Regions from separate parts of the Pseudidiomarina fusca genome, predicted to be linked through region 2. Evidence: predicted binding sites of a transcription regulator. Region 2 holds the regulator's gene; each other region holds the start of a gene.
The links. The regulator NrdR, encoded in region 2, represses ribonucleotide reductase genes. The targets are predictions, from matches to a motif close to AAACACNANATNTNGTGTTT.

Region 1: nrdA (class 1a ribonucleoside-diphosphate reductase subunit alpha) is a predicted target of NrdR. The motif match lies at 7,192-7,211, and genes of this name have one in related genera.
Region 3: nrdG (anaerobic ribonucleoside-triphosphate reductase activating protein) is a predicted target of NrdR. The motif match lies at 2,253-2,272, and genes of this name have one in related genera.

Annotation. Positions count from the first base shown of each region.
Region 1 is NZ_JANFPJ010000003.1:225,073-235,413, forward strand. Features, by position in the region: gene aroA (3-phosphoshikimate 1-carboxyvinyltransferase) at 1-247, opposite strand, end outside; gene hisC (histidinol-phosphate transaminase) at 272-1,375, opposite strand; gene serC (3-phosphoserine/phosphohydroxythreonine transaminase) at 1,477-2,559, opposite strand; gene gyrA (DNA gyrase subunit A) at 2,563-5,238, opposite strand; gene ubiG (bifunctional 2-polyprenyl-6-hydroxyphenol methylase/3-demethylubiquinol 3-O-methyltransferase UbiG) at 5,382-6,098, shown strand; gene NOG12_RS02800 (HAD family hydrolase) at 6,101-6,757, shown strand; gene nrdA (class 1a ribonucleoside-diphosphate reductase subunit alpha) at 7,247-9,586, shown strand; gene nrdB (class Ia ribonucleoside-diphosphate reductase subunit beta) at 9,670-10,341, shown strand, end outside.
Region 2 is NZ_JANFPJ010000009.1:53,898-64,238, reverse strand. Features, by position in the region: gene ettA (energy-dependent translational throttle protein EttA) at 1-1,442, opposite strand, end outside; gene glyA (serine hydroxymethyltransferase) at 1,591-2,847, shown strand; gene nrdR (transcriptional regulator NrdR) at 2,908-3,357, shown strand; gene ribD (bifunctional diaminohydroxyphosphoribosylaminopyrimidine deaminase/5-amino-6-(5-phosphoribosylamino)uracil reductase RibD) at 3,350-4,483, shown strand; gene ribBA (bifunctional 3,4-dihydroxy-2-butanone-4-phosphate synthase/GTP cyclohydrolase II) at 4,555-5,628, shown strand; gene NOG12_RS05825 (ketopantoate reductase family protein) at 5,600-6,514, opposite strand; gene NOG12_RS05820 (AmpG family muropeptide MFS transporter) at 6,516-7,841, opposite strand; gene NOG12_RS05815 (peptidylprolyl isomerase) at 7,841-8,443, opposite strand; gene NOG12_RS05810 (methyltransferase) at 8,446-9,633, opposite strand; gene NOG12_RS05805 (ketoacyl-ACP synthase III) at 9,720-10,341, shown strand, end outside.
Region 3 is NZ_JANFPJ010000013.1:24,131-34,471, reverse strand. Features, by position in the region: gene nrdD (anaerobic ribonucleoside-triphosphate reductase) at 1-1,781, opposite strand, end outside; gene nrdG (anaerobic ribonucleoside-triphosphate reductase activating protein) at 1,798-2,250, opposite strand; gene NOG12_RS07940 (nitric-oxide reductase large subunit) at 2,612-4,876, shown strand; gene NOG12_RS07935 (ATP-binding protein) at 5,023-6,822, shown strand; gene NOG12_RS07930 (MFS transporter) at 6,819-8,177, opposite strand; gene narL (two-component system response regulator NarL) at 8,391-9,035, shown strand; gene trhP (prephenate-dependent tRNA uridine(34) hydroxylase TrhP) at 9,197-10,341, shown strand, end outside.

The DNA of each region.
Region 1 (10,341 bases), on a different contig from region 2:
CATCAAGCTCAATCCGCACGCCTAACGCAGTCAAAGCTTCGAGCATGCGTTCAGTGTCGTCGCTGCGCAGTAAATTCGTTACCCGAGTAACTGCCGGGGCAGACCCAGAATGAGAACCAGAATTCGAATCTGAGTTACTACACAAGGCCGCCATTAATAAGGCACGATTCGCGATACTTTTTGAACCGGGCAAAGTAACCTCGCCCGCACAAGAGCTTAATCCACGTAACGCTATCCTACCGCTCATCGCATCAATAACCCCAATAACTGATTACAGTAGAATGCTTTTTAGTGCATCAATAAACACTTGGTTTTCGTGTTCAAGGCCAATACTTACGCGTAAGTGGTTCGGTAATTGGTACCCAGCTACCGGCCGCACAATCACGCCTTTATGCAGTAACTGCTGATAAATATCGGCCGCATTAGCTCCAACTTCAATGGTCAAAAAGTTTCCATAGGATGGAATGTAAGCTAAGTTAAATTGTTCACAAAATTCAATCAGTTGTGCCATTCCTGCCTGGTTGACAGCAATAGATTGGGCTAAATAATCAGCATCATCTAAGACAACTTCAGCAGCCTTTAGGCTCAAGCTGTTCATGTTAAATGGCTGACGCACCCGATTCATTAAATCTGCGATATCCGCATGAGTCACCGCATAACCGGCTCGTAAGCCGGCTAAGCCATAAGCTTTAGAAAAGGTACGGCTTACAATCAAATTAGGATAGCGCTGAACCCATTCAACCGAAGGCGCTCGTTCAGCTGCAGGCACGTATTCGTAGTAAGCTTCGTCTAACACCACCAACACCTGCGCAGGTACTTTAGCTAAGAAACTTTCTAGCTCAGCCGTGGTTAAGAAAGTACCGGTTGGGTTATTTGGATTAGCGATAAAAATCATTCGTGTTTTATCGGTAATAGCTGCGGCCATAGCATCCAAATCGTGACCATAGTTTTTCGCTGGTACTGCAATACCCTTGGCACCAATAGCTTGAGTTACCAATGGATACACCACAAACGCATGTTGCGAAAACAGCACTTCATGATGTTCGTTAACAAAGGTACGCGCCAACAGTTCTAAGACATCGTTGGAGCCGTTACCTAAGGTGATTTGATTAATATTTACACCCAGTTTCTCAGCCAGTTTGCTCTTTAGATAAAAACCGTTGGCGTCAGGATAGCGAGCTAATCCGGCTAAGGTATCTTGCAAAGCTGCGGTAACCTGCTTGCTCAACCCTAGCGGATTTTCGTTCGAAGCGAGTTTCACGATATCTGTTAGCCCTAGTTCGCGCTCAAGCTCTTCAATGGGTTTACCTGCCTGGTATGGGCTTAAGTTACGTACGCCAACATTAGCGAGAGATTTTGCATCAAAGTTTGTCATGAGTTTCCTGGTTGTTCGTTGTTCGTTGTTCGTTGTCAGTAAAGGGTGCCCACGCCAATAGCTAATATCCAATAGCTAACAGCGCTCTTGCTTGCGCGACATCACACCTTACGTTCAAACTCAGCCATAAATTCCACCAGCGCATCCACGCCGGCCATTGGCATCGCATTATAAATACTGGCGCGCATACCACCCACAAACCTATGCCCTTTTAAACCCACTAAACCAGCCGCTGCAGCCTGTTCTAAAAAGGCATTATCAAGCGAGCTATCAGCCAGTAAAAACGGAATATTCATGCGTGAACGATAATCTGGATGCACCGGGTTTGAATAAAAGTCTGATTGATCAATGTAGTGGTAAAGCTTAGCTGCTTTAGCTCGGTTTAGTTCACCTATCGCAGTCACCCCACCTTGGCGTTTTAACCATTGAAACACCAAGGCTGATAAATACCATGCAAAGGTGTTAGGAGTGTTATACATCGAGCCTTCTTTGGCCTGCACGGTATAATCCATAATGGTGGAGGTATTCGTTTGCGCGTGACCTAACAAATCTTCACGCACAATACTAATCGCGAAACCAGAAGGACCTATATTCTTTTGTGCACCGGCATAGATAACGCCAAACTTACTCACGTCCAGCGGCTCAGAGAGAATATTCGACGACATATCAGCCACAATGGGAGCATTCACTTGCGGTATCTCATGCACCGCAATACCGTCCACTGTCTCATTCGGGCAATAATGAAAGTACGCTGCATGTTCAGATAACTGCCATGAGTCTGGATGACTTATTGCTTTACCTTGATCGGTTTGCACGGCCGCGCCGACAACATTGACATGGCGCACGTACTTTTGTGCTTCACGAATCGCAAAGTCAGACCAAATCCCGCAGTTTAGATAATCCACGGTCGCATCAGTAGCCGCAATATTTTGTGGGACAGCACTGAATTGACCGCGTCCACCACCATGCATAAACAGCACTTTATAGTGGTCTGGAATAGCCATCAAATCGCGTAAATCTTGCTCAGCCTGCTCAGCCAAGCGAATAAACGCTGGGTCGCGGTGACTTATTTCCATCACTGAAATGCCTAAATCATTCCAGTTTAAAAACTCATCGCGCGCTTGTTGCATTACTTCTGCCGGCAACATTGCCGGCCCCGCAGAAAAATTAAACGGGGCGCTCATGGCTTATTCCTCACCTTCTACAACATCGGTTTCGTCATCCGCTTCATCATCTAGCGGCTCGTCTGTTTCGCCTTCAACAGGTTCATTCAACAATGGATCCAGTTCTTCGTCCTCGTCGATATCATCAACCCGTTGTAATCCAACTACTTTTTCATCATCGCCGGTACGAATCAAGCGCACCCCTTGAGTGTTACGGCCAACCACTGAAACTTCACTGACGCGAGTCCGTACCAAGGTGCCTTTGTTACTAATGAGCATGATTTGATTACTATCAATCACTTCCATCGCACCGACGACTTGGCCGTTACGCTCACTCACCTTAATCGAAACCACACCTTTGGTAGCACGGCTCTTAGCTGGATACTCAGTGATTGGCGTACGCTTACCGTAGCCATTTTCAGTCACCGTAAGCACCGATGGCATTTCTGCTTCACCGTCGTCCGCAAGTTCGAGTTCGTCACCAGTGCGCGGCACAATCAAGCTAACCACATGCTGCCCAGCTTCTAGGCGAATACCGCGGACACCTGTAGCAGTACGGCTTACCGAACGAACTTGATCTTCGCTAAAGCGAACTACTTTACCAGCATTCGAGAACAGCATGATCTCATCACCAGCGGTAGTCACATCAACCCCAATCAACTCATCGCCTTCAACCAAGTTAAGCGCAATAATGCCGCCTTTACGTTGCCGCGAATATTCCACCATTGGGGTCTTCTTCACGGTACCGTTACGGGTGGCCATGATGATAAATTTATCTTCTGGGTAATCGCGCGTTGGCAGAATCGCAGTGATCCTTTCATCCGCTTCTAACGGCAACAAGTTGACGATAGGACGGCCACGCGAAGTGCGGTTAGCCAGCGGTAATTGGTACACTTTCATCCAATAGATTTTACCGCGGGTTGAGAAGCATAGAATGGTGTCGTGCGTATTCGCCACCCACAAGCGCTCAATGAAATCTTCATCTTTCATCTTAGTTGCGGCTTTACCTTTGCCGCCGCGACGCTGTGCTTCATATTCGGTAAGTGGCTGGTACTTCACGTAGCCATGGTGCGACAAAGTCACCACCACGTCTTCTTCATTAATCAAGTCTTCCATGCTGATATCGTGTGCTGCCGCCGTAATTTCCGTACGTCGCGCATCACCATAATCAGCTTTGATTTTCTCTAGCTCTTCACGAATCACTTCCATGAGCCGCTCTGGGCTATTCAAAATCAACAGTAATTCTTCAATAACCTGCAACAAGCCTTTGTATTCATCTAGGATTTTTTCATGCTCAAGACCAGTCAACTTGTGCAAACGTAAATCCAAGATAGCTTGTGCTTGCTCGTCAGTTAAATGGTACTCACCGTCACGAATACCGTATTTTTCATCCAGATGATCAGGCCGCGCTGCATCAACCCCAGCCCGTTCTAGCATCGCGGCAACATCGCCTAAACGCCAAGCGCGACTGGTTAAACCAGCCTTCGCATCGGCCGCTGTTTGTGACCGACGAATCAGCTCAATGATCTCATCGATGTTAGCTAGCGCAATGGCTAAGCCTTCTAAGATGTGGGCCCGCTCACGAGCTTTACGCAGCTCATACACAGAGCGGCGGGTAACCACTTCACGCCGGTGCAAAATAAAGCAATGCAGCATGTCGCGTAAGTTAAACAGGCGCGGTTGGTTTTTATCCAACGCCACCATGTTAATACCGAACACCACTTGCATTTGCGTATTGGCGTACAGGTGGTTCAAGACCACCTCACCTACTTCACCGCGTTTTAATTCGATGACAATCCGCATCCCGTCTTTATCAGATTCATCGCGTAAAGCGCTGATCCCTTCCAGACGTTTTTCTTTAACTAATTCAGCGATTTTTTCAATCAGTTTAGCTTTGTTAACTTGATACGGGATTTCAGAAACAATGATGGTTTCACGGCCATTATCTCCCGTTTCAATCTCAGCTTTGGCGCGTAAATGAATACGACCACGCCCGGTACGATAGGCTTCAACGATGCCTGAGCGACCTGAAATGGATGCCGCTGTTGGAAAATCTGGGCCCGGAATGTAATCCATCAATTCATCAATGGTGATGTCTGGGTTTTCAATCATGGCCAAGCAGCCATTCACCACTTCTGTGAGGTTGTGCGGCGGAATATTGGTAGCCATGCCAACCGCAATACCCGACGAACCATTCACTAATAAGTTAGGTACTCGGGTCGGTAAAACATCAGGAATTTGCTCTGTGCCGTCATAGTTAGGCACAAAGTTAACGGTTTCTTTTTCTAGGTCAGAGAGCAACTCGCTGGCAATTTTTGCCATCCGAATTTCGGTGTAACGCATGGCTGCCGCCGAGTCACCGTCTACTGAACCAAAGTTACCTTGACCATCAACCAACATGTAACGCAACGAGAATGGCTGAGCCATCCGCACGATGGTGTCATACACAGCAATATCACCATGAGGGTGATATTTACCGATCACGTCACCAACAATACGCGCTGATTTTTTGTAAGGCTTGTTGTAGTCATTACGCAGTTCATTCATCGCAAACAGTACACGACGGTGAACTGGCTTGAGGCCGTCACGAACGTCCGGTAAAGCTCGACCGACAATTACACTCATGGCGTAATCTAAATACGAACTCTTCAACTCATCTTCAATGTTAACCGGAACGACTTCTCTGGCGAGATCACTCATAGTAGTTATATCCCTAAACGATCTGTCTTTTTATAGTTTTACAAGATAACGCCATTGTACCCGTACGGGCTTACTATCGCATCTTTTTTTATCCCTGTAGGTTGGGTACACTGTACCTACTTTTAAGCCGTAGCAGAAGCCCTATGACCACAAGTTCTAATGTTGATCCTGCAGAAATTGAAAAATTCAGTGCCATCGCCTCACGTTGGTGGGACCCCGCCGGAGAGTTTAAACCGCTGCATCAAATTAATCCGTTGCGCTTAGACTTTATCCAAGCTGCCTGTGATGGTGTGTTTGGTAGCCGTATTGTCGATATTGGTTGCGGTGGCGGCTTGTTGGCAGAAGGCCTAGCCCGTGCTGGTGCTCAGGTGACCGGCATTGATTTGGCTGAACAATCGTTGCAAGTAGCCAGATTACATGCCTTAGAAAGCCAGCTACAAATTGACTATCAATTTATCCCAGCCGAACAACTGGCCGCGAGCGAGCCAGGCCAGTTTGACGTGGTCACCTGTTTAGAAATGCTCGAACACGTGCCCAACCCGGCGGCGATAGTCCAAGCGGCAGCAGACTTGGTTAAGCCAGGTGGTAAGGTGTTTTTCTCAACCTTGAACCGTAATCTAAAATCTTGGCTGCTTGGGATCGTTGCGGCAGAATATGTGCTGCAGTGGGTACCGAAAGGCACGCATCAGCACCAAAAGTTCATTCAACCGGCTGAATTATTGCGCATGACCGATGCTGCTGGATTGGTTGCGCAAAGCATGACTGGGCTCCATTACCTGCCGTGGCGCGGCTTTTACTTAGACCAGAACAATGTTGATGTAAATTACATCGTCTGTTTAACCAAACCGTTGAAGGACTAAGCATGTCACGTCCAGCTGCAATCCTGTTTGATTTAGATGGCACCCTGTTAGATACCGCCCCTGACTTAGGCGCAGCTTTAAACCGCGTCCTTAGGGCTGAGCAACGCCCCTTAGTGAGTGCTAGTGATTACACTCCGATTGCCTCTCATGGCTCCGCTGGGCTTTTACGCTTTGCCTACGGTGAAGCTGAATTTGAACAACGCAAAGACGAACTCAGACACAAGTTCTTAAGTTTTTATAGCGAAGCTATTGCTGAACAAACCCAGCTTTTTGCTGGGGTTAGCGAACTGCTAGCACAACTACAACAGCAACAGATACCGGTTGCGATTGTCACCAATAAACCAACGGCCTTAACCGTGCAACTGCTGCCTAGCTTTCCTGAATTAGCTGCAATCGAGGTGGTTGTTTGCGGCGATACCTTAGCAGTAGCGAAACCATCACCACAACCCCTACTGCACGCTACCCAAGCACTACAAGTAGTGGCGGACGATTGTTGGTACGTGGGCGATGCCGAGCGGGATATTCAAGCCGGTCGCGCTGCTGGCATGCGCACTATTGTGGCGAATTATGGCTACATCAGTGCCATCGAAACGCCAACCGCGTGGGGAGCCGACAGTTTCATCGAAACCCCCTTAGAGTTACTCGATTTATTAACTTAATTATGATCTCTTGGCCTAACTACGGGGCTTGCGCTGGTCTGGATTTTGGCCTTGATTCGGCACCAACAAAAAGTGCCAGCAGCGCTGCTTCGCAGTTTTCACCAAAAAAACCAGCACAACATATAGACAGTCACACCACTGAAACGTCCATATGTAGATTTATCTAACCAAACCTCCGCTTTCTAATCGGTTTTCATTGAGCAACAAAACGTCAGCTAATGACGGTAAAAAAATTTCCAATATTTTTTTTCAGAGTGCTTGATTTTACTAAACCTCTATTGCACCGTAGGTTTTAGCGAAAGCCTACACTTCGGTTAGTCAAACCTTCCCCTTTTTGTAACGTAAACGCACTTGATCAGTGTGCGATAAGTGCTAGGATAACCCCATTCATTCATCCCAAGATATTGTGTATAAAACCGTCGAGCGGTCGCAACACGCACTATATCTTGTGGCTAGACAAAACAACCATAACAACGATGGATGCGCCTCATGAACCAAAAGCTTTTCGTAACTAAACGTAGCGGTGAACGCGAACCTTTAAACCTAGACAAAATTCACCGTGTGATTAGTTGGGCAGCCGAAGGCTTGAACAACGTTTCGGTATCACAAGTTGAAATTAAATCCCATATCCAATTTTATGACGGTATTAAGACTGAAGATATTCACGAGACCATCATCAAAGCTGCCGCTGACCTTATCTCTGAAGAAGCACCTGATTATCAGTATTTAGCAGCGCGCTTAGCAGTTTTCCATCTGCGTAAATTAGCTTATAACCAATTTGAGCCGCCCCATTTGTATGATCAAGTCACTAAAATGGTTGCTGCGGGTCGTTACGATAAACATTTGTTGACTGACTACACGCGCGAAGAATTCGAGCAAATGAACGATTTTATCGATCACGCCCGCGACTTGAACTTTTCCTACGCAGCGGTGAAGCAATTAGAAGGCAAATACTTGGTGCAAAACCGAGTGACCGGTGAGCTCTATGAAAGTGCGCAATTTTTGTATGTCTTAGTCGCGGCCTGTTTGTTTGCGAACTATCCGAAAGAAACTCGGATGAGCTATGTGCAGCGTTTTTACGATGCCACGTCATTGTTTAAGATCTCCTTGCCAACCCCTATCATGTCAGGCGTTCGTACACCTACGCGCCAGTTTAGTTCGTGCGTATTGATTGAAACAGGCGACAGCTTAGATTCAATTAACGCCACTGCAAGTGCTATTGTTAAGTACGTTTCTCAACGTGCTGGGATTGGCATCAACGCTGGCCGTATCCGTGCGCTTGGTAGTGCCATTCGTGGTGGCGAAGCTTTCCACACCGGCTGTATTCCATTTTATAAGTACTTCCAGACCGCAGTTAAAAGCTGTTCTCAGGGCGGTGTTCGTGGCGGTGCCGCTACCCTGTTCTATCCGCTTTGGCACCTAGAAGTAGAAAGCTTGCTGGTTCTTAAAAACAACCGCGGCGTTGAAGAGAACCGTGTGCGCCACTTAGATTATGGCGTGCAATTCAACCGTGTTATGTATCAGCGCTTAATCAAAGACGACTACATCACTTTGTTTAGCCCGTCTGATGTCCCTGGTTTATACGATGCTTTCTTTGCTAATCAAGAAGAATTTGAACGCCTCTATCTGCAATACGAAGCCGACGATAGCATTCGCAAAAAGCGTATCAAAGCCATTGAACTCTTTAGTTTATTCATGCAAGAACGTGCTAGTACAGGTCGCATTTACCTGCAAAACGTGGACCATTGCAACACTCACAGTCCGTTTGACCCGGCGGTTGCACCTATTCGACAAAGTAACCTGTGTTTAGAAATCGCCTTGCCAACGAAGCCATTGCGCCACGTGAATGATGAAGAAGGTGAAATCGCTTTATGTACGCTGTCGGCCTTTAACTTAGGTGCGATTAAATCATTAGATGAACTTGATGAAATGGCTGATTTAGCCGTGCGTGCGCTTGATAGCTTACTCGATTATCAAGAATATCCCGTACCTGCCGCTCGTAACGCAACCATGGGCCGTCGTACGTTGGGCATTGGGGTAATTAACTACGCTTATTATTTAGCTAAAAACGGGGTCCGTTATTCTGATGGTTCCGCGAACGCGTTAACTCATCGCACTTTTGAGGCTATTCAATACTACTTGATGAAGGCTTCCATGAACTTAGCGAAAGAGCTTGGTGCTTGTCCTAAGTTTAATGAAACCACCTATGCCAAAGGTGTGATGCCAATCGATACTTACAAGAAAGATCTGGATAGCGTTTGCCAAGAGCCATTGCATCTTGATTGGGACCAGTTACGTCGTGATGTACAACAATACGGTATGCGTAACTCTACCCTGTCTGCCTTAATGCCATCAGAAACCTCGTCGCAGATTTCTAATGCAACCAACGGTATTGAACCACCGCGCGGACATATCAGTATTAAAGCATCAAAAGACGGCATTACGAAACAAGTCGTGCCTGAGTACGAAACGTTGAAAGACGCGTATGAGCTGTTGTGGAGCATCCCTAGTAACAAAGGTTACTTAGAATTGGTTGGCATTATGCAGAAATTCGTCGACCAAACCATTTCCGCTAACACCAACTACGACCCAGCCAAGTTTGAAGCAGGCAAAGTGCCGATGAAGCAATTGCTACAAGACTTGCTGTATGCCTATAAGTTAGGCGTAAAAACGCTTTATTATCACAACACGCGTGACGGTGCTTCAGATAACCAAGTAGATTTGCGTGACAAAGTAGAAGCCAAAACTCGTGAAGAAGAGAACCAACAAGCAACTGTCGCGATTATTGAAGAAGACGATGATTGTGCCGGTGGTGCCTGTAAGATCTAGTTCTGCTGCTTAATAACAACAAGTTGCACTCGCTGAGCAGTACCGCTGCTCAGCTGATGATGCTAAAAAAGGTGTGCTAAGGTATGAGTTATTCAACATTTAATCAGAACCAAGTTAACCCTCTGTTAGAGCCAATGTTTTTTGGTAATTCAGTCAACGTTGCGCGCTATGACCAACAAAAACACAGCATTTTTGAAAAGCTGATTGAGAAACAAATTAGCTTTTTTTGGCGCCCAGAAGAAGTTGATGTCAGCCGCGACCGCGTTGATTTTCAAGCCTTAACTGATAGCGAAAAGCATATTTTTATCTCTAACTTAAAGTATCAAACCTTGTTAGATTCAGTACAAGGACGCAGCCCTAACATTGCATTGCTGCCGATTGTATCCATTCCTGAATTAGAAACTTGGATTGAAACTTGGTCGTTTTTTGAAACCATTCACTCACGTTCGTACACGCATATTTTACGGAATTTATTTACTGACCCGAGTGAAGTTTTTGAAGATATCGTGATTAATGAAGAAATTCAGAAACGCGCCACCGATATTTCTCGCTATTACGACGATTTGATCTTCTATACGCAGCTTTGGCAAACCCATGGCGAAGGCGAATGGGAAGTTGACGGTGAGAAGCATCTGGTTAGCATGCGTGAGCTCAAGAAAAAGCTATTCTTGTGCATCAACTCAGTGAATGCGCTAGAGGCAGTTCGTTTTTATGTGAGCTTCGCTTGTACCTTCGCCTTTGCTGAACGTGATCTG
Region 2 (10,341 bases):
CGTAGGGTTTCAACATCAAGGTCATTGGTCGGTTCGTCCAAGAGTAACAGGTTACCACCAGCTTTTAATAGCTTGGCTAAATGCACCCGATTACGTTCACCCCCTGATAACTCACCAATGTGTTTTTGTTGGTCGTTACCACGGAAGTTAAAGCGACCCACATAGGCGCGGCTATTAATTTCAAAATTACCGATGCGGAGAATATCTTGGCCATCGGAGATTTCTTTCCACACGGTATTTTTGTCATTCATGTCATCACGGAACTGATCGACACTGGCCAACTGCACGGTGTCACCTAATTCAAGGGTACCAGAATCGGGTTGCTCTTTACCGGTGATCATGCGGAATAGCGTTGATTTACCAGCACCGTTCGGACCTATGATGCCAACAATAGCCCCTTTAGGAACGCTAAAGCTTAAGTCATTGATCAGTACCCGACCATCGTAGGCCTTATGCAAGTGCTGAACTTCAAGTACCTTATCGCCCAAGCGTGGGCCTGGTGGAATAAATAGCTCGTTGGTTTCGTTGCGTTTTTGGTAATCACCGCTTTGCAGTTCTTCAAACCGAGCCATCCGCGCCTTGCTTTTTGCTTGACGCCCTTTAGGATTTTGCCGTACCCACTCAAGTTCTTGTTTAATACTGCGTTGCCGAGCTTTTTCTTGTTTCTCTTCTTGCTCAAGACGTTGTTCTTTTTGTTCTAGCCAAGACGAGTAGTTGCCTTCCCAAGGGATGCCATAGCCACGGTCAAGCTCTAAAATCCAGCCCGCCACGTTATCTAAGAAATAACGGTCGTGGGTAATGGCAACCACGGTACCTTCGTAGTCGTGTAAGAAACGTTCTAACCAAGCGACCGATTCAGCATCCAAGTGGTTAGTTGGCTCATCTAATAGCAACATATCAGGTTTGCTCAGTAGCAAACGGCAAATGGCTACGCGGCGACGTTCACCACCCGATAATACTTTGATTTTGGTATCCCACGGCGGTAAGCGAAGCGAGTCAGCTGCACGCTCTAGCATATTGTCTAAGTTGTGACCGTCTTTAGCTTGCAGGATAGCCTCTAGCTGGCCTTGTTTTTTCGCTAAAGCATCAAAGTCAGCATCTTCTTCCGCGTAGGCTGCATAAACCTGATCGAGCTCAGCTAGCGCATTTTTCACGTCAGCCACGGCTTCTTCTACGGTTTCACGGACAGTTTTGTCTTCGTCTAATTGTGGTTCTTGTGGCAAATAGCCAATTTCAATACCAGCGAGCGGTCGGGCTTCGCCTTCAATTTCTTTATCGATACCTGCCATGATGCGTAACAGGGTGGATTTACCAGCGCCGTTTAAACCTAATACCCCAATCTTTGCGCCAGGAAAGAAAGATAACGAAATGTCTTTTAAAATCGTCTTTTTCGGCGGGACGACTTTACTGACCCGCGACATCGAATAGATATATTGTGCCATAACTGCCCATGTTCCTTGTGAGGGTGAAATCTTAATGGACTATTTTAACCCTTAAGTTGGCGCTAACCCAAGTATATTGGTAAACTAGCGCACAGATATTTCCAATAACCCGCTGTCACTCCGGCAGCTGCTGCAGTTAGGAGCCCTGATGTTAAAACATGAGATGAACATTGCTAGCTATGATGCTGAGTTGTGGCAAGCGATGACCGATGAAGTACAACGTCAAGAAGAGCATATCGAACTTATTGCGTCAGAAAATTACACCAGCCCACGCGTGTTACAAGCGCAAGGTTCGCAGTTAACCAATAAGTACGCAGAAGGCTATCCGCACAAACGTTACTACGGTGGTTGTGAATTTGTTGATGTGGTTGAAGATTTAGCCATTGAGCGAGCCAAGCAGTTGTTTGGCGCTTGCTATGCGAACGTGCAACCGCATGCTGGTTCACAGGCTAACTCAGCAGTGTTTTTAGCGCTCTTAAACGCTGGTGATACGGTATTGGGTATGAGCTTGGCCCATGGCGGCCACCTAACCCATGGTTCCCATGTGAACTTCTCTGGCAAACTCTACCATGCGGTGCAGTATGGTTTAGATGAAAGTACTGGCGAAATTAACTATGCCGAAGTGCGTGAGCTAGCCTTGCAGCACCAGCCTAAAATGATCGTGGCTGGTTTTTCTGCTTATTCAGGTATTGTCGATTGGGCTAAGTTCCGCGAAATTGCGGACGAAGTAGGCGCTTATTTGCTAGTGGATATGGCGCATGTGGCTGGGTTAGTGGCAGCAGGTCTCTATCCGAACCCGGTACCTTTTGCTGATGTAGTCACCACCACCACCCACAAAACCTTAGCTGGCCCGCGTAGTGGTTTGATTTTATCAGGTAAAGATGACCCTGAATTGCACAAAAAACTTAACGGTGGTGTGTTCCCAGGTAGCCAAGGTGGCCCTCTAATGCATGTGATTGCTGCTAAGGCAGTAGCGTTCAAAGAGGCGATGGAGCCAGAGTTTAAAGCGTACCAGCAGCAGGTGTTAACCAACGCCAATGCAATGGTGAAAGTGATGCAAGAACGCGGTTACAAGATTGTCTCTGGTGGCACCCAAAACCATTTGTTCTTAGTTGATTTAATTGATAAAGATATCACGGGTAAAGACGCTGATGCAGCTTTAGGTCGGGCCTATATTACGGTAAATAAAAACTCCGTACCCAACGACCCGCGTTCACCTTTTGTGACGTCAGGATTACGGCTAGGTACCCCAGCTATTACGCGTCGTGGCTTTAAGCAAGCAGAAGCTGAGCAAGTGGCACACTGGATTTGTGACGTGTTAGATAATATTAACGACGAAGCAGCCATCAGTGCCGTGCGTGACCAAGTAAAAGCCCTTTGTAAGCGCTTCCCGGTATACGGATAAGCAACTCTTTGGTCGAGAATTAGGGCGATGAGTTCATTAGGTTAGGCAAGGAAAGTTATTATGCATTGTCCTTTTTGTGGCACGCAAGATACCAAAGTCATCGATTCTCGGTTAGTTGCCGACGGCGCCTCAGTGCGGCGTCGGCGCGAATGCACCGAGTGTAAAGAGCGCTTTACGACGTTTGAGACGGCAGAGTTGATCATGCCTCGAGTTATAAAGTCCGATGGCACTCGCGAACCTTTTAACGAAGATAAATTGCGTAGTGGCTTATTACGCGCTTTAGAAAAACGTCCGGTTAGTCTCGAAGCCATTGAGCAAGCCATGCAGAATGTCAAATCGTCATTAAGGGCAACGGGCGAACGTGAAGTCACCAGCAAAATGATTGGTGGCTTAGTGATGGAAAACCTCAAAGCCTTGGATAAAGTCGCATACATCCGGTTTGCCTCGGTGTATCGCGCCTTTGATGATATTCGTGAATTTGGTGAAGAAATAGCTCGTCTCAATGACTAATACCCCAGTTAGGTGCCACCAATTCTATATGCAACGTGCCCTTGATTTAGCTGCGCAAGGGCGGTTTAGCGCTGCGCCAAATCCTATGGTGGGATGTGTGATTGTGCAGCACGGCCAGATCGTTGGCGAAGGCTGGCATCAACGAGCCGGTGAGCCTCATGCTGAAGTACATGCCTTAGCTGCCGCCGGCGCATCAGCCAAGCATGGCACTGCCTATGTGACGCTTGAACCATGTAGCCATTTCGGTCGTACTCCTCCATGCGCAGATGCACTCATCAAAGCCCAAGTGGCGCAAGTTGTGGTGGCGATGCAAGATCCGAATCCGCTGGTGAGTGGGCAAGGTATCTCACGTTTACGAGCAGCGGGTATTGAGGTGCTGGTTGGCGTGTTAGAAACCCAAGCGCGTGCCTTAAACTGCGGTTTTATCGCTCGGATGCAACGGCAACGGCCCTGGCTCAGACTGAAAATGGCAGCATCATTAGATGGCCAAACAGCCTTAGCAAATGGCGCCAGCCAATGGCTCACCAGCAGCGCAGCAAGAGCCGATGTGCATCGTTTTCGCGCCCAAAGTAGTGCCATTTTGAGTACTGCGACCACGGTGCTAGCTGACCAAGCCCGATTGACGGCGCGCGGCGAATGGGTACAACAACAGCCACTGCGCGTGATCATCGATAGTCAGGGAAAATTAAAGGGTGATGAGCCGCTCTTTACCGAAAGCACAGCAACCGCTGCGCCTATTTTATTGGTGCATAGTGCCGAACTGACGACGACCAGAACTTGGCCGGAGCAGGTAACAATTTTGCAGTTGCCAGTAACTAGCAGTGGCCAGATAGATTTAGCTGAGCTGTTACACCAGCTAGCCCAAACGTATCAGATTAATTCGGTTTGGACCGAATGTGGGGCGAACTTGGCCGGCGCATTGATTGCAGCCGGTTGGGTTGATGAACTTATTTTATATTTAGCCCCGAAATTATTAGGTGCAAGTGCGCAAGGTTTATTTGCTTTGCCGGTATGGCAGCAGCTCGCGCAAGCGCCCACCTTAACCTATCGAGATGTTCGCCAGGTGGGGGCCGATCTTCGTATTACCGCCACCATCAACGCGAACCAAGGAGACCTTTCATCGTGACCAGTTTGCCATCAACAACTAGCTCGTTACATAGTGCTGCCGATATTATTGCTGATATTAAGCAGGGTAAGATGGTTATTCTCATGGATGATGAAGACCGTGAAAACGAAGGGGATTTAATTCTGGCGGCAGAGTGTGTTACGCCAGCGGCAATCAATTTCATGGCACGTTACGGCAGGGGACTGATCTGCTTAACGCTGACCGAAGAACGCTGCGAGCAATTGCGTTTGCCGCTCATGGTGAATCAAAACAACGCCCCTTACGCCACTAATTTTACGGTCTCTATTGAAGCCGCAGAAGGGGTTACCACCGGGATTTCAGCGGCAGACCGAGCTCGTACGGTGCAAGCGGCGGTAGCAGCCGATGCTAAGCCAAGCGATTTGGTCATGCCAGGCCATATTTTCCCGTTGAAAGCCAAGCCAGGTGGGGTGCTGAATCGGGCTGGCCATACCGAAGCCGGCTGTGACTTAGCGAGATTGGCTGGGTTTGAACCAGCGGCAGTGATTGTGGAAATCTTAAATGAAGATGGCAGCATGGCGCGGCGGCCAGACTTAGAAAAATTTGCCGCTGAGCATGATATCAAGATCGGTACTATTGCTGATCTCATTGAGTACCGCTCGTTAACCGAGAAAACTGTGCAGCGCCAAGCGCACTGTAAACTGCCCACCGCGTACGGTGAATTTGAGTTAATTGCGTATCAAGACACCATTGATAAACAAGCCCACTATGCCTTAGTTAAGGGTGACATTAATAGCTCTGAGCCGGTGAATGTACGAGTTCATTTGCAAGATACTTTTAATGACCTCTTTGCCACTGAGCGCGCTGCTAAGCGCAGCTGGCCGCTCGCTCATGCGATGGAATTTATTGGTGCCAACAGCGGTGTTCTAGTGGTTATTGGGCGGCATCAAGATAGTGCCGGCATGCTTGAGCAAATTGCTCATTTTGCGGCAGAAGATCGTGGCGAAAGAAAGCCAACGGCGGCCGCCTCTAATGCCTCTCGTAACGTCGGTATCGGATCACAAATCTTGGCTGATTTAGGCGTCCATCAAATGCGGTTGATGAGCTCTCCCAAGCGTTATTCAGCGCTGTCAGGGTTTGGCCTAGAAGTGGTTGATTTTATTGAAGACCCAAATAACCCTGCGTAATCTCTGTAAGTTGCTGCCACAGCTGGGTATTGGCTGGGGCAGCAAGACCTAACTGAGCACTTTGCTGAGCTACAAATCCATTCAAATAATCAATTTCAGTTGGTCGCTGTTGGCGCACATCACTGAGCATCGACGAGCGATTTGCCGCTGTTTTTTGCATCACTTGGCGCGCCTGTGCGAGTAGTTGCGGAGCATCGAGAGACACTTGTTCATGCTTAGCTAAGGCAACGATCTCAGTCGCCAGTTGCATTTGCAATTGCTGTACGGGTAGCTGTAAAAGATCGCCGTTCGGACAGTCGTAAATCACTGTCAACGCATTAATTAAACAGTTGGTGGCGAGCTTGTGCCAACGCACTAATTTAATCTCGTCACTCCAGGCTAATGGCGGCAAAGCAGCCGCTAATTGTTGTTGTATTTGCGGCACTAGCCAAGGGCTGGGGGGATTATTAGCCGTAGCCGCCTGCGGAACGCTGTAGCCCAGCCAGCTTTGCCCCACACCAGCGTGAACTAATAATGGCCCTTGCCGATAGGCGCCGTGAGTGGTGCTCCAAAAGAGAGTATGCGCCGGTAACAACTGCTGTTCATGAGTGAGCATACCGTTATAACTTAAAATCAACGGGCAGCGCTCTAGCAATTGCGCTTGGGCTAACTGTACGAGTAGAGGCTGCACTTGATAGGCTTTTACTGCTGCAAAAATGCAGGTTCCAGGCTCAAGTTGCTCGAATGAAGTGGTCATTAACTGATAGTGCTGGTTTGAAAAACTCAGTTGCAGATGCCCAACAGCGGGTTGCTGGCGTGGGCACAGGCTCACTTGTAGCCCTTGTTGCTGGAGTTTGATGGCCACCAAACTACCCAGGGCACCGTTACCAACGACGGCCCAACGCATGTTAATTGGAATCCTGCTGGTAAGCTACTTCTAAACGCAGTAATGGCTTACGGAGTGCTAATAGAATCAATAGGCTAGGAACCACCATCAAGGCGGTGAGCACAAAAAATAGCTGCCAATCTCCGTCAAGAGCATTTACCACGAAGCCACTGTAAGATGAGAGTAAGGTACGGCCAAGGTTACCCAGCGAGGCAAGCAGGGCGTATTGGGTAGCGGTGAAGGCGCGGTTACACAACAAGCTAATAAAGGCAACAAAGGCGACCGTAGACCAAGCACCGGTAAAGCCATCGATAATCACCGCAGCCAACAGTAGGTTGGTATTAGGCCCCACCCCGGCTATCCAAGCAAAGAGCAGATTAGAAGCGGCCATGGCTAAACCACCAATAAGGAGGCCGCGCACTATGCCAAGGCGTAAATTAACTAAGCTCCCCAAAATTGCGAAAACGATGGTGACCCACCAAGTGACTAATTTTGAGTAAATGGCAATGTCATCGTTGGTGAAACCGATTTCTTTATAGAACACAATCGACATTCGGCCTAAAAAGGCCTCGCCAATCTTAAACAAAAAGATAAAAGCCAACATGCTCAGGGCTAATCGCCAGCCGCTGCGTTTAAAAAATTCTGCTATGGGTGCAACCAGAGTATGGTGAAACCAACTTTGGCCAGCCTTTAATTGGGTGGTGACCGCTGAGTAGCGAGTGGAGTTTGGCGCCAGAATAACCCAAAAGATTTGCGCCACCATCACGAGGGTGAGCAGGCTGTAGGCTTGTTGCCAGTTCCAATGGGTGCCATCCACCAGAAAAAACGGAATGGCGCCAAGGCCGCTGTAACCAGTCCACCAGCCTGCTGTTGCCATGGCGGCGCCAGCGGATTGTAGGCGCGCTTCGTGGGCACCGAAGCTTTCAATGCGGTAGGCATCAATAGCGATATCTTGGGTTGCTGATAAAAACGCGATAACCACAGCTAACAGTGCAATCCACCAGGTTTGCGCAGTAACATCCAGCCAGCCCAAACCGGCGGTCGCCGCCAAAATACCGAGTAAACAGACCAGTAGCCAACTACGGCGTTGTCCCAAGTGGCGAGCGAGCCAGGGTAGGCGCACCCGATCAATGACAGGTGACCAAAGTGCATTGATGGAATAAGCAATAAAAACAATACCAAATAAACCGATATTGGCTCGATTTACTCCGGCTTCTTGCAGCCAAGCGGAGAGCATGGAGCCGATCAGCACCCACGGAAACCCACTGATCATGCCAAAACCAAAAATCACCCAGATCCTTGGCTCTCGGTAAACAGCGAAATCTTTATACCAAGGGGTAGCTGACATTAGAGCGCCGGCAGCACATCAATACGAATCAGCATGGGCGGCTCAAGCGGCACATCACCCCAACCGGTAGGCTCATGAAACACATGGGTTTCAGTTGCCGCGAGCTGCTCTAGCACGTCTTCACCCTCAACAACCCAGCCAAACACAGCGTAGCCCCAACGGCTACTGCTCGGGTCTAGTTTGGTATTGTCGGCGACGTTAAAATAAAACTGGCGGGTTGCTGAGTGCGGATCGCTCACTCGGGCCATGGCGATGGTGCCATAACTGTTGCTCAGCCCATTACCAGATTCATTGACAATAGCAGGGCGCTCTACTTTGGCTTTAAAGTCAGCATCGTAGCCACCACCTTGCACCACAAAACCGGGCACAATGCGGTGAAAAATTGTGTTGTTGTAACTCCCAATTTCAACGTACTCAAGAAAGTTTTTGACGGTGAGTGGGGCTTTAGCACGGTTTAATTCAACCACGATATCACCGGCACTGGTGACCATCTTCACTCGCGGAAACTGGTTGTTTGGTTGAATTTCTGCAGCTGCGGGCGCTAGCAAGGCGGTCAGCAGGAACGTACCTAAAATAAAATGAGAATAAAGCTGTTTCAGCATGGTTAACCTCGAGCTCTCCAAATCACAAATTTGGCATTTTGTGCGTGTTGATCTACCTGTTTAAACAAACGCTTAAGGCTAGCATAATAAGGTAAGTGACGATTGGCGACCAGCCATAATTCACCGTTTGGTTGCAGCACGCGCTTAGCATCACGGAACATCTGCCGCGCGATATGTTCGGTAACCGCATGTTCTTGATGAAACGGAGGATTACATAGAATCAAATCAGCACTCGCACTTGGTTGTTGACTCAAACAATCGTCCACCCGAGTTTGATAAGCTTCAGAGTGAGGCAAATTCAAGTCGATATTAGTGCGGCAAGAGGCCATAGCCAAATAAGATTCATCGACCCAAGTCACTTGGCTGTGAGGCGATTGCTGTGCATAAACAATCCCCAGGATGCCATTACCGCAACCTAAATCGATAACCCGATTGGCGCCCGCAGCGGGCATGTGTTGCAGCATAAACCGAGCGCCAATATCAAGTGCATTACGGGCAAATACCCCTGCATGATGGCGCATTTCTAGGCCGTATTCAGGCAGTTGCCATGCATCAATAAAATCGGCAGGTTCAGCGTCTGCAACTGCTTTCAGCTGCGCCTCTAAGGTGCGAGACTTTTTACTGGCAAGGGATACCGAGACATTATCGCAGTAACGTTCAAACAGTTGCCGCACGCTAGGAGTAAATAACTTACTTTTCGCCGCTGCCACTATGGGGGTGCCTGGTTTCAGTGTGGTAGCTAGCGTTGCTAATTGAAACTCTAATAAGCTGATACTTTTCGGTATTTTCAAAAGCACAGCATCAATATTAGGTGGCAAGTTTTGCAGCGGTTGTAAGAGGTTTAAAGCCGGTAGTTGCAGGTTCAGCTGATTTAGTTTGCTATTGTGTTGAAAGCCACGCTGGCTCACGTAAGAGTCGGTTAAGCTATGAACGACCGGTGGCGGAGTGAGTAGCTCAGAGTGGCAAGCCATCAGCAGTGCACCAAAACTATCATTAATTAATAGCGGTGCCTGCCATTGCGGACGCTGCGTCGCTAGCCAACTATGTATAAGTTCATCAGCCGCATCCCAAGCCTGCAAAGGATCTTGCTTGCGCGCCGGAAAGCGTTGTAGGTGCCAACTACCAAGTTCGGTAGTGAAAGTGGTAGCAGCGCTAGGCGTGCCCGTACGTATTGATTGACGTGAGTTCATAAGCTGATTAAATGGTCGGACATTTCTCTTGTTAACAATCGTGCTATGATAGCGAAAAACGACAGGTGACTATAGGTTTATATAACGTGAAAATATACGCAGAAATTACCGGCTGGGGCAAATGCTTGCCGCCAGCTATTATGACCAACGACGATTTAGCTACTTTTTTAGATACCTCGGATGAGTGGATTCGCACCCGTACTGGTATTGAAGAACGTCGGGTAAGCTACGTCGGCACCTCCAAATTAGCCACAGTAGCGGCGCGCAATGCCTTGGCCGCAGCTGGCCTTGATGCCAATGACCTTGATTTAATCATTGTTGGTACCTGTACCCCAGACGAAATTATCCCCAATGTGGCCTCAGCTGTGCAGCGTGATTTGGGTGCCAAATATGCTGCGGCATTTGATCTTAATGCTGCCTGCAGCAGTTTTTTATATGGGATGCATTATGCAACGCAAGCGATTCGCACCGGCGCCCATAAAAAAGTACTGATTATTGGAGCTGAGCGCTTAACCCGCATTTTGGATTGGACCAAGCGTGAAAGCGCAGTGCTCTTTGGTGACGGCGCTGGCGCTATGGTGCTGGAAGCAACTACCGAAGAATGCGGCTTATTAGCCTCTCACGTCACTTGCGATGCTGATGCCCGCGATGTTCTGGCGTTAGAGTTTGGCATGAGTTTTGACCGCTTTGGCTTTGACGGCATCATGC
Region 3 (10,341 bases), on a different contig from region 2:
TGCGGCTGGCGATGATAATGGCGGGCGGCATGTTCTTGCCGACGCCCAGCACTAAATGCCGACACTCGTTTTAAATAGCCAATCACCCGCGTACCATAATCAATATCGTCAGAGCCGCAACTTGAGCAGTTATGCAGGGTGCGCTTATCAATATGTTCACAGTCATTACAAATGGTAATCTTCACATTGATACAGAAATAATTGCAGCCAGTTTTAGCAGCAATATTTAACAGTGATAAATAGCCATCCTCGTTAAGTTTTTCATCTAGGTTAAGATGTAGAGCCGAGCCACCATCTAAAAACTCTATTAATTCATGACCATGTAAGGTGAACTTATCAATTGCATTGGTTTGTTCATCCTCTACCACGTAAAAGTAGGAGTTGTAGCAATCACGCGGCACAACATAGCCATCGGCGCGGTCCCACTTCGCATTTTTGACACCAAGGTTTTCTGCCGGCACAAACTCGGTATTAAACATATAGCCATATTCTTGTTTGGCTTTTTTATTAGCATCGTAAATAACCTTTAAGTGGCGCTGCACAAATTCAATGTACTCAGGATTATTACTGGCCGTTAAACCTTGCGATTCCGCCGCCTCTACCATGCCATTGATACCAATAGTTAAGAACTGCTTATCCAGGGTAATAAAACCAGCATCGTAAACCGTGAGTAAACCGGCTGCTTGGTAATCTTCCATGAGCAGCCGATAGGCCACTTGGTATTTTTGAATTTTCTCAATTTCCTCACCCAAGTCGCGTCCATCTTGCACTAACCGATTCATATTAATGGTGATCACATTAATGGATCCGGTCGCGACGCCACCAGCACCAAGGGTGTAAGAAAAGGTATTATCACTAATTTCAGAGCGTAAACGACAGCAAGAAGCTAACGAATCGGCATTGGGTGACAGATACACGAAGAATGAGTTACCGACAGATAATTCATGGGCAATATGCTGAGCAAATTGCTGATCTTTGCACTGACCATTTTCGGTCAGCATAGCCACGGTAACGACCGGGAAAGTGAGTATGGTTTTCTTCCGTTCTTCATTAAACCAATGTAAGAAAAAGTCCTGAAGCTGGCTCACCGATTGCCATGATGATTTGCTGAAATCGGCGGGAAAGACAAAGTCACCAAACATACTTTCAAAATAATGCTGGTCATAGACTGAGATATTCCAGAAGACACTTTGATAACCGCGCGCTGCCGCGGGCTGATTGAGGGCATACACGACGTGCTGTAAGTGGTTTTCAATCTGATGGCGATGTGTTTCTAGGTAGTTATCACCGTAATCTTTACGAGCAAAATAATCAAAGTAAGCCAAAAATTCGACGGTGGCGACGGCCCCGGCAAACTGTGAGCTCACCGCAAAGACGAAGTTCACGAAAGTGCCACAAAAGCTTTCTAGGTGTTTTGGTGCTTTTGATTCGCCGCCCAACTTAGTGAGCCCATCACGTAAAAACGGATACATGGTAACCGACACACAGTAAGGCTTTAAGCTAGTTTCATCATGCACATAAATCTCATGATCTTCTATTTGACGAATATACTCCTGCGCCAACGGCGGGCCAAACAACTCTGCAATTTTATTGCTGACTTGCTTGCGGTTCACTTGAACAAAAAAATCCTTCATGATTTCTGACTCTAGCGTCGCAATATTCTTTTGCGTCACGTTCGCATTAGCATCCATTTTTGAGCCATCAGCGGCATTTTCGGCATGGAGATATTGCTGAATAAAGTCAACTTTGGCGTCTACTTGATCGGGGTATAAGCGCAACATAGGTATGCTCCTTGTTTTAATCAGTGCTTAAAAAGCGCACGTTTAGTAGTTGTTGATTGCGTAAATCAATAAACTTCTGATTTGTGTTTGGACTATCTAGGCCACCAAGCTCAGCTATCCAAGGGCCCGTTTTTAAATAGGTGAGCTGTTCGCGGAGTGCAGGCAGCACCTGCTCATAACCGGTATACAGACAGGTTTCTAGCCCCTGCTCACGAGCTAATTTAAGTAAGTGCAGTAATTGCTCTGGGTACCATTCACCCCCTAAAAACAACACGCAGGTGATGAGGCCCCGATATTGCTGCAGCCGCTTCGTAAAATACTCTGGGGTTAATTCCACTCCGCTATGAGCGGGCCAGCTATCAACGCTATGACAGCCTTTACAACCCACAGGGCAGCCGGTGATGGTATAAGCCAACGAGACTTCGCCGGGCACCTCCTGAAAGGCTATTTGCTCTGAACAGTAGCGCATTAAAACCCCACATATTGTGCTTGATTGCTTATTTGCATCTATATATTGTGTTAAAGCCTAGACGATCACCTAGATATTGTGTTGATCCGGATCAATAAATAAGCAGCCTGAAAAACTCTGAACGCCGCTTGGCCAAGCTAGCCAAAACATGCTGGTGGGTAAAAATAACCCTACGGGTTACTAGCACCCTCAAAAAGTGCGGTTATATCTACCCTAAAAACAAACAAAAACCAATAAAATCAGATGGATAAAAGTTGGCACGAGACTTGCTATAAGGAAAGGGTACTCATCTATGAATGCGTGCGAAATGCAATAAAGGGAGACTCTCGCATGAATCAACAACAACAACCGGAGGTGCCATATGGCCGGTTATAAGAAACTTTGGTGGATACTCATCGGCATCCTAGCGATTACCTTTGGTATCTTGGGTTATTTTGGTAAAGAGGTATACCGCGAAGCACCGCCTATTCCAGCGCAGTACGTGACGGAATCGGGACAAGTGTTAATGACTGAAGAGAGTATTCTCGATGGTCAAACCGCTTGGCAATCCATCGGTGGTATGCAATTAGGCTCGATCTGGGGCCATGGTGCTTATCAAGCACCCGATTGGACTGCAGACTGGTTACACCGTGAGCTCGTAGCTTGGTTAGAAATTGTAGCGCAACGTGATTACGGCATGAGCTACGATAGCTTGAGCCCAGCTGAGCAAAATGCTCTGCAATTTGCGTTAAAACAGGAATATCGTACCAACACCTACGATGCTGCAACTGATACGGTGCTACTAAGTGAGACTCGAGTAGCAGCCATCAATGACGTAGCGGATTATTATATTCGCTTATTCAGCGATGCTCCTGAGCTACAAAGCACGCGCGAAAGCTATGCAATGAAAGAGAACACCTTGCCGAGCCTTGAGCGACGCGAGCGTATGACTGAGTTCTTTTTCTGGACTGCTTGGTCAGCCGCTACTGAACGCCCTGATAGCAATGTCACCTACACCAATAACTGGCCGCATGAGCCGCTTATTGATAATAAGCCAAGTGCTGAGAATATCATTTGGTCTATTATTAGTGTGATTTTACTGATTGCTGGTATCGGTGCTTTGATTTGGGGTTGGGCTTTCTTGCGCGACCACGATGAAGAAGAAATTGAGATTCCTAAGCAAGATCCAATCACTACCTTCAAACTTACACCATCACAAAAAGCACTAGGTAAATATTGCTTTATCGTCGTGGCGTTGTTTGCTTTACAAGTTTTGTTAGGTGGCTTTACTGCTCACTACACTGTAGAAGGTCAAGAATTCTATGGTATTAACGTGTCTGAGTGGTTGCCCTACTCGCTAGTGCGTACTTGGCACTTACAAGCGGCCATGTTCTGGATTGCTACTGGCTTCTTAGCTGCTGGCTTATTCTTAGCACCTATCATTAATGGTGGTAAAGATCCTAAGTATCAAAAACTAGGAGTCGACCTACTATTTTGGGCGTTAGTTGTAGTGGTTGCTGGTACCTTTATTGGTAACTTCCTCTCTATTGCTCAAATTATGCCTGAGCACTTAAGCTTCTGGTGGGGTCACCAAGGTTATGAATACGTCGACCTCGGTCGTGCATGGCAGATTGGTAAGTTCTTAGGTATCGTGTTCTGGTTAGTGTTGATGATGCGCGGTGTCTTCCACGCTCTTCGTCAACCAGGCGACAAGAACTTATTAGCACTACTCACCGCATCTGTTGTTGCTATTGGCCTGTTCTACGGTGCTGGCTTCTTCTATGGCGAACGTACTCACTTATCAGTGATGGAATACTGGCGCTGGTGGATCGTGCACTTGTGGGTAGAAGGCTTCTTTGAAGTATTTGCCACCGCTGCCCTAGCCTTTATTTTCCATAGCATGGGCTTGGTTTCTAGAAAAATGGCTACTACGGCCACCTTAGCGTCAGCATCGTTGTTTATGCTTGGCGGCGTACCTGGTACTTTCCACCACTTGTACTTTGCCGGTACCACCACTCCCGTGATGGCCGTTGGTGCAACTTTCTCTGCGCTAGAAGTCGTTCCCTTGATTGTCTTGGGCTACGAAGCTTGGGAAAACTGGAGCTTGCAACGCAAAGCTGAGTGGATGCAACGCATTAAATGGCCACTCATGTGCTTTGTTGCGGTAGCCTTCTGGAACATGTTAGGTGCTGGCGTGTTAGGTTTCATGATTAACCCACCTATCTCGCTGTACTATATTCAAGGTTTGAACACCACACCAACTCACGCTCACGCGGCCTTGTTTGGGGTGTATGGCTTCTTAGCGCTAGGTTTTGTCTTACTCATCTTGCGCTACATTCGTCCAAACCTGCAATTTAACGATAAACTGATGACCACTGCATTCTGGTGGATGAACATTGGCCTTGGCATGATGCTATTTACTAGCTTGCTGCCAGTTGGCTTCATCCAGTTCTATGCATCAGCGTCTGAAGGTTTATGGTATGCACGTAGCGAAGCCTTTATGCAACAACCGTTGCTAGAGGGTCTACGTTGGGTGCGCACTGTTGGCGACGTGGTCTTTATCGTCGGTGCTTTTGCTATCAGCTGGCAAGTGGTGTATGGCTTGTGGTTTGATAAAAGCTCACGTGAACAACAGCATATAGCTTAATCACAGCCTGAAATTAAAGGTGAAGTTAAAGGCGGTGGCACTTAGGTGCTGCCGCTTTTTTTACGGTTGATTGTTGTTCAGTTGCTATCCGAGGTACACTAACGCATCTGTTTAAATCAACCCAAGAGTTTGACTCCTAATTGTCTATGCCTAATTCATCTATTGTGACACGCATTGGTTTTGCTTTGAGTTTTATGGTGGCGCTTACCGTAGTCACGCTGTTGGCTTCGTATTGGCTCTCAGAAAAAGCAGATCAAGATGCCTTAGCCATAAATATTGCAGGCTCACTGCGCTACCAAGCGTATCAATACAGCTGGCATCAATTACATGATGCTGATAGTGCTGCAGCAGCAGCCATGCAAGCCGAATTTGAACAAAGTTGGCATCATCAAGTCTTTAACCGTTTTAGCCATAGTGAGTCTGATTTAGCAACCTTATATACGCAAACTCGAACCAGTTGGCAGCAATTCCAGCAGCAAATAGCCGATGGCGTGGTCACCAGTGCTAATTTACAACAACAGATTTTGCCGCAAATAGACCAAATTAATCGCTTTGTTACCGCCATTCAACAAGATGCCGAGCAGCGCATACGTTCCATTCGATTAATTCAGGTGCTCTCGTTGTTTTCTAGCATTGGTTTAGCGCTGGTTATTTTCTATTGGTTACGCACCCGCGTTAAGTATCCATTAGAGGTTTTAACTCTCGCCGCCAAAAGAATTGGTCAGGGCGACTTTACCGCCCGTGTGAATCATCCCATGCGTGATGAGCTAGGTGTGCTCTCGGGCACCTTGAATAAAATGAACGAAGCTGTGGGTTACATGTATGGCAATCTTGAAAAACGCGTCGATGAACAAACCCGAGCCATTTCTCAAAGCAATGTGCGCTTGCAGTTTTTGTACGACACCGCGCGAATGATCATCGAGCATTCACCTGGTTATCACGACTTTACCACCATTGTTGAAGGGTTAAAGCGCGCCTCTGAGGTTGAAGACCTCGAGCTTTGCTTAATTACCGAGGCAGGCAATAAACCCTATTTACAGGTGCAGCCTATTGGCGCCCCAGAAGATCCTTGCGAAGGGGTTGATTGTAGCCAGTGTGTGAATGCTGGGGCCGGAGTGAGTATCCAGAACAACCAGCGCATTTATCGCTTTAGCATTGAGCGCGAACAACAAAATTACGGGGTCTTGGTAGCTCGTTGTAGCCTTAGCGAGCAACTCAACGATTGGCAACAACAGTTGCTACAGTCAGTTGCCGACCAACTGGCCATTGCCCTAAGCCTGAAACAAGAAGAAGAGCAAGTACGGCGCCTAGCTCTTATTCAAGAGCGTACGGTGATTGCGCGTGAGCTGCACGACTCTCTTGCGCAGGCTTTGTCCTACTTGAAGATTCAGGTGACACGCCTCAACAAAGCCATTGAGAAAGATAATAAAGAAGTGATTGATGATGTTGCAGAAGAGCTTAAACAAGGGCTTAATGCCGCTTATCGGCAGTTACGCGAATTGCTTACCACTTTCCGCCTCAAAGTAGATGGTGCGGGGCTGTTGCACGCCCTGCAAACAACTATCAATCAATTTAGTGAGCAGTCTGATCTGTCCTTCAGGCTGAACTATCAGTTAGAGAATACCCCCTTGGTACCGCATGAAGAAATTCATTTGCTGCAAATTATCCGTGAAGCCTGTCAGAACGCCATTCACCACAGCCAAGGCACAGATGTGGTGGTACAGCTAAGCCAGCACGATCAGCGAATTGAATTAAGCATTGAAGATAATGGTGTAGGTATTCCCGATCAGGCCGAAAAAATGAATCATTACGGGCTTGCTATCATGCAAGAGCGTAGCCGTCATCTAGGTGGCACCATTGAAATAAAACGCCGTTCTGAAGGTGGCACAGGAGTCTATTTTAGTTTTGTGCCGCAGTACCTGTTAGAGCGTGAAGCGACTGTTTAAGGGTTATAAAACTCGCTACGCCGGCGCAGATACACCCAGCTAACTAGTGCCGCACACAGCACGTAAAAAAGTGCAAAGGCCACCAGCGTATTGGCGCCATGGGCTTGGCTCACATTGATATACCACAGGGCTGGTATGTAGATAGCGCCAGCAGTTGCCACGGCTGTAAGCCAACGCAATGCTAATGGTAACTGCTCTAATGGCAGCACCACACTGGCAGTTTTAAAGACCGCACTACTAGCCGTTCCGGCCGCAATAAAAATCACCAAAAAGACCAGCAGGTAGGGTAAGAACCACTCTTCAGGAACCCTACTTTGCAGGGCTGCTGCGGTCATGTAAGCGGCACTCAAGCAAGCCATAGCCATCACTAAAGCACACACCACCAAGACTTTGGCGCCACCGTACTGGTCAGCCAGCCAGCCACCAAAAGGTCGGGCCAGCACTCCTAAGAGTGGCCCAATCCAAGCATACGTTAGGGCACTTGGTGTGTAGTTAGCACTAAAGGTTTCAAGGCTTAAGGGTAGTGTCATCGCAAAGCCAATAAAGGAACCAAAGGCCATCACGTAGAATAAAGTCATCAACCAAGTGTGGCGGTTCTTTAGAATGCGCCCTAGCATCGGCGGTTGGGTGTTGGTAACAACAGGCTCAGCGCTGGGGGGATGCCCTGAGGGGCTAGGCATAGCCTGAGCTCCTCGAGCACGGCGCTGCCCTAACGAATACAGGCTTGTTGCAATCACTGCCACCATCAATAACCAGCCCGTGTTGGCAAGCCATAGGGGCGTACTCGGCGGTAACACCCCGACAATATCACCACTTGTTTGATGAGTTAACCAAGGAGAAGCCGCCCAATCACCTAGCCAGTTGATACCGCTAAGCAACGGTAGTAGGGTTTGTGCCAACACAATCCCGACCCCACCGATCCCTGCGTTAACCGCTAGCACCCAGCCAAGTGAGCTCTTCTCAATCCGTGCACCTGCAGCAGGTTGTAAGGCAATAAATTGGGCGCCACCTAAGCCAGAAAGAAAGGCCAACACATACAGTTGCTCAATCGCAATCTCCTCCACACTTAGCTGCCACGTAAGTCCAATTGCCGGTATCAATAACAGTACTGAACCTACTTGAATAAAGCGCTTATGCATACTGCGCTCACCCAGCCATAAAAAAACAAACTGAAACACACAAGCACCGCTCCCGGCTGCTGCCAGCAAACTGTATAGCTGTGCATAGCTCAAATGAACCGTTACTGCATGGAGCTGCACCACCAAGACACTCCAACTTAGCCACAAGGTCATCCCCACAATCAGATTGATTGCGGTGAGTTTGTCGATGGTTGGCGAAAGTCGAATGGTGTTCACATGTTACTCCTCAGCTATGCTAGTAACTATGCGTGAGCACCGCCAAATAAACAATTTAGCGAGGGGGATAAATAGCAATGCAAAAGAGGCAGTTAAAACTACCCCCAAAGGGTTAATAAGGTGCTAAGCTTTGGCTAACGGGGCTACATTGTGCAAAAATACCCCCTATAAAATATTGACGCTTATCATCATAAGACATTAAAGGAGCAACTCATGTCTGATACTCCAGCTAGCATTATGCTTGTGGACGATCACCCACTTTTGCGTAAAGGGCTCAAACAACTGATTTCGCTTGAAGACGGCTTAGAGGTTGTAGCTGAATGTAGCAGCGGTGCAGAAGCACTAGAGTTAGCCGAAGAAATTGATCCGGATTTGATTATCCTTGATTTGAACATGCAAGGTATGGATGGATTAGAAACCCTTAAGCGGATGCGCGACAACGGGGTGACCTCTCGGATCGTCATGCTCACCGTGTCTGATGCCGATGAAGATGTCGTTACGGCGATAACTAACGGGGCCGATGGCTACCTATTAAAAGATATGGACCCGGAGTTATTATTAGAACAAATTCAACGCGCTATTGAAGGCAAAATGGTGCTTAGTGAGTCTATTACCGAAGTTTTAGCAACCGCCTTGCGACGTCCCTCAGCACCTTCTGCGAGCAAGTACGATAGCCTCACCAATCGCGAACAAGAAATTTTAAAACTCATCGCTAAAGGCATGAGCAACAAGGTGATTGCTCGTGAGTTAGATATTTCTGACGGTACCGTTAAAGTACACGTGAAGCACTTGCTGAAAAAGCTAGGTTTACGGTCGCGGGTAGAAGCGGCAGTGTGGATGGTAAACCACGACGCTTAAGCTAGTTAGAACCTGAGCAAACTCCAGCAAAGATTGATGCCGATCAAGTTTTGTCTGGGGTTTTATTTGTAACATGAGCGGCTGCGCACCGTAGCCTCTTAATAACCCATCTAAGCTCTCGCTTAGATGCCATGTACCTTGTAGTAAGAGCAATGACCATCATGACAAGCCCTGAACTTCTTTCGCCCGCTGGCAGCCTAAAAGCTATGCGTCTGGCCTTTGCCTATGGCGCCGATGCCGTTTATGCCGGCCAACCAAGATACAGTTTACGCGTGCGTAATAACGAGTTCGATCTCGCTAACCTTGCGCTCGGTATTGCTGAAGCACACGCCCTAAACAAGAAGTTCTATGTGGTAGTCAACATTGCTCCTCATAACGCTAAGCTTACCCGATTTGTAGAAGACATGGCGCCAGTGGTGGCGTTACAGCCGGATGCTTTGATCGTTTCAGACCCTGGCATCGTGATGCTGCTAAGAGAGCATTACCCGCACCAAGCATTACACCTAAGTGTACAAGCCAATACCGTCAACTGGGCGGCGGTTAAATTCTGGCAACAACAAGGCATTGAACGGGTCATTCTGTCTCGTGAACTCGAAGTACGCGAAATTGCCGAAATTAGGCAGCGCTGCCCCGAGATGGAAATTGAAGTTTTTGTGCACGGCGCATTGTGTATGGCCTATTCCGGCCGTTGCTTGCTGTCGGGCTATTTCAATAAACGAGACCCTAATCAAGGTGCTTGCACCAACTCGTGTCGCTGGCCCTACCAAGTGCATGATGCTGAAGAAGATGCCGTCGGCCAGTTTAATCCGATTGATAAGCCGGTATTATTAACTGAGCCCCAGCGCCCGGGCGAATACATGCTGATGGATGAGGATATTCACGGCACCTACATTATGAATTCAAAAGATTTACGGGGTATCGAGCATGTCGAGGCACTCACCCACATGGGAGTGCATTCGTTGAAAATCGAAGGCCGTACCAAGTCGCCTTATTATGTAGCTCGTACTGCACAAATTTATCGCCAAGCTATCGATGATGCTGTTGCTGGTAAGCCTTTTAACCGGGCGTTACTTAACGAGCTAGATGGCATGGCCAACCGCGGCTTTACCGAAGGCTTTTTACGCCGCCATGTACCCAGTGATACCCAAAATTACGACACCAGTCATAGCTTAGGTGAGCAGCTATTAGTGGGTGAGATTATCCGTAGTAGTGGCACCCAAGCTTATGTCGAGGTGAAAAATGCATTTGCTATAGGCGACACTATCATCTTGATGAAGCCTTCTGGCAATATCCAATTTACCTTGTC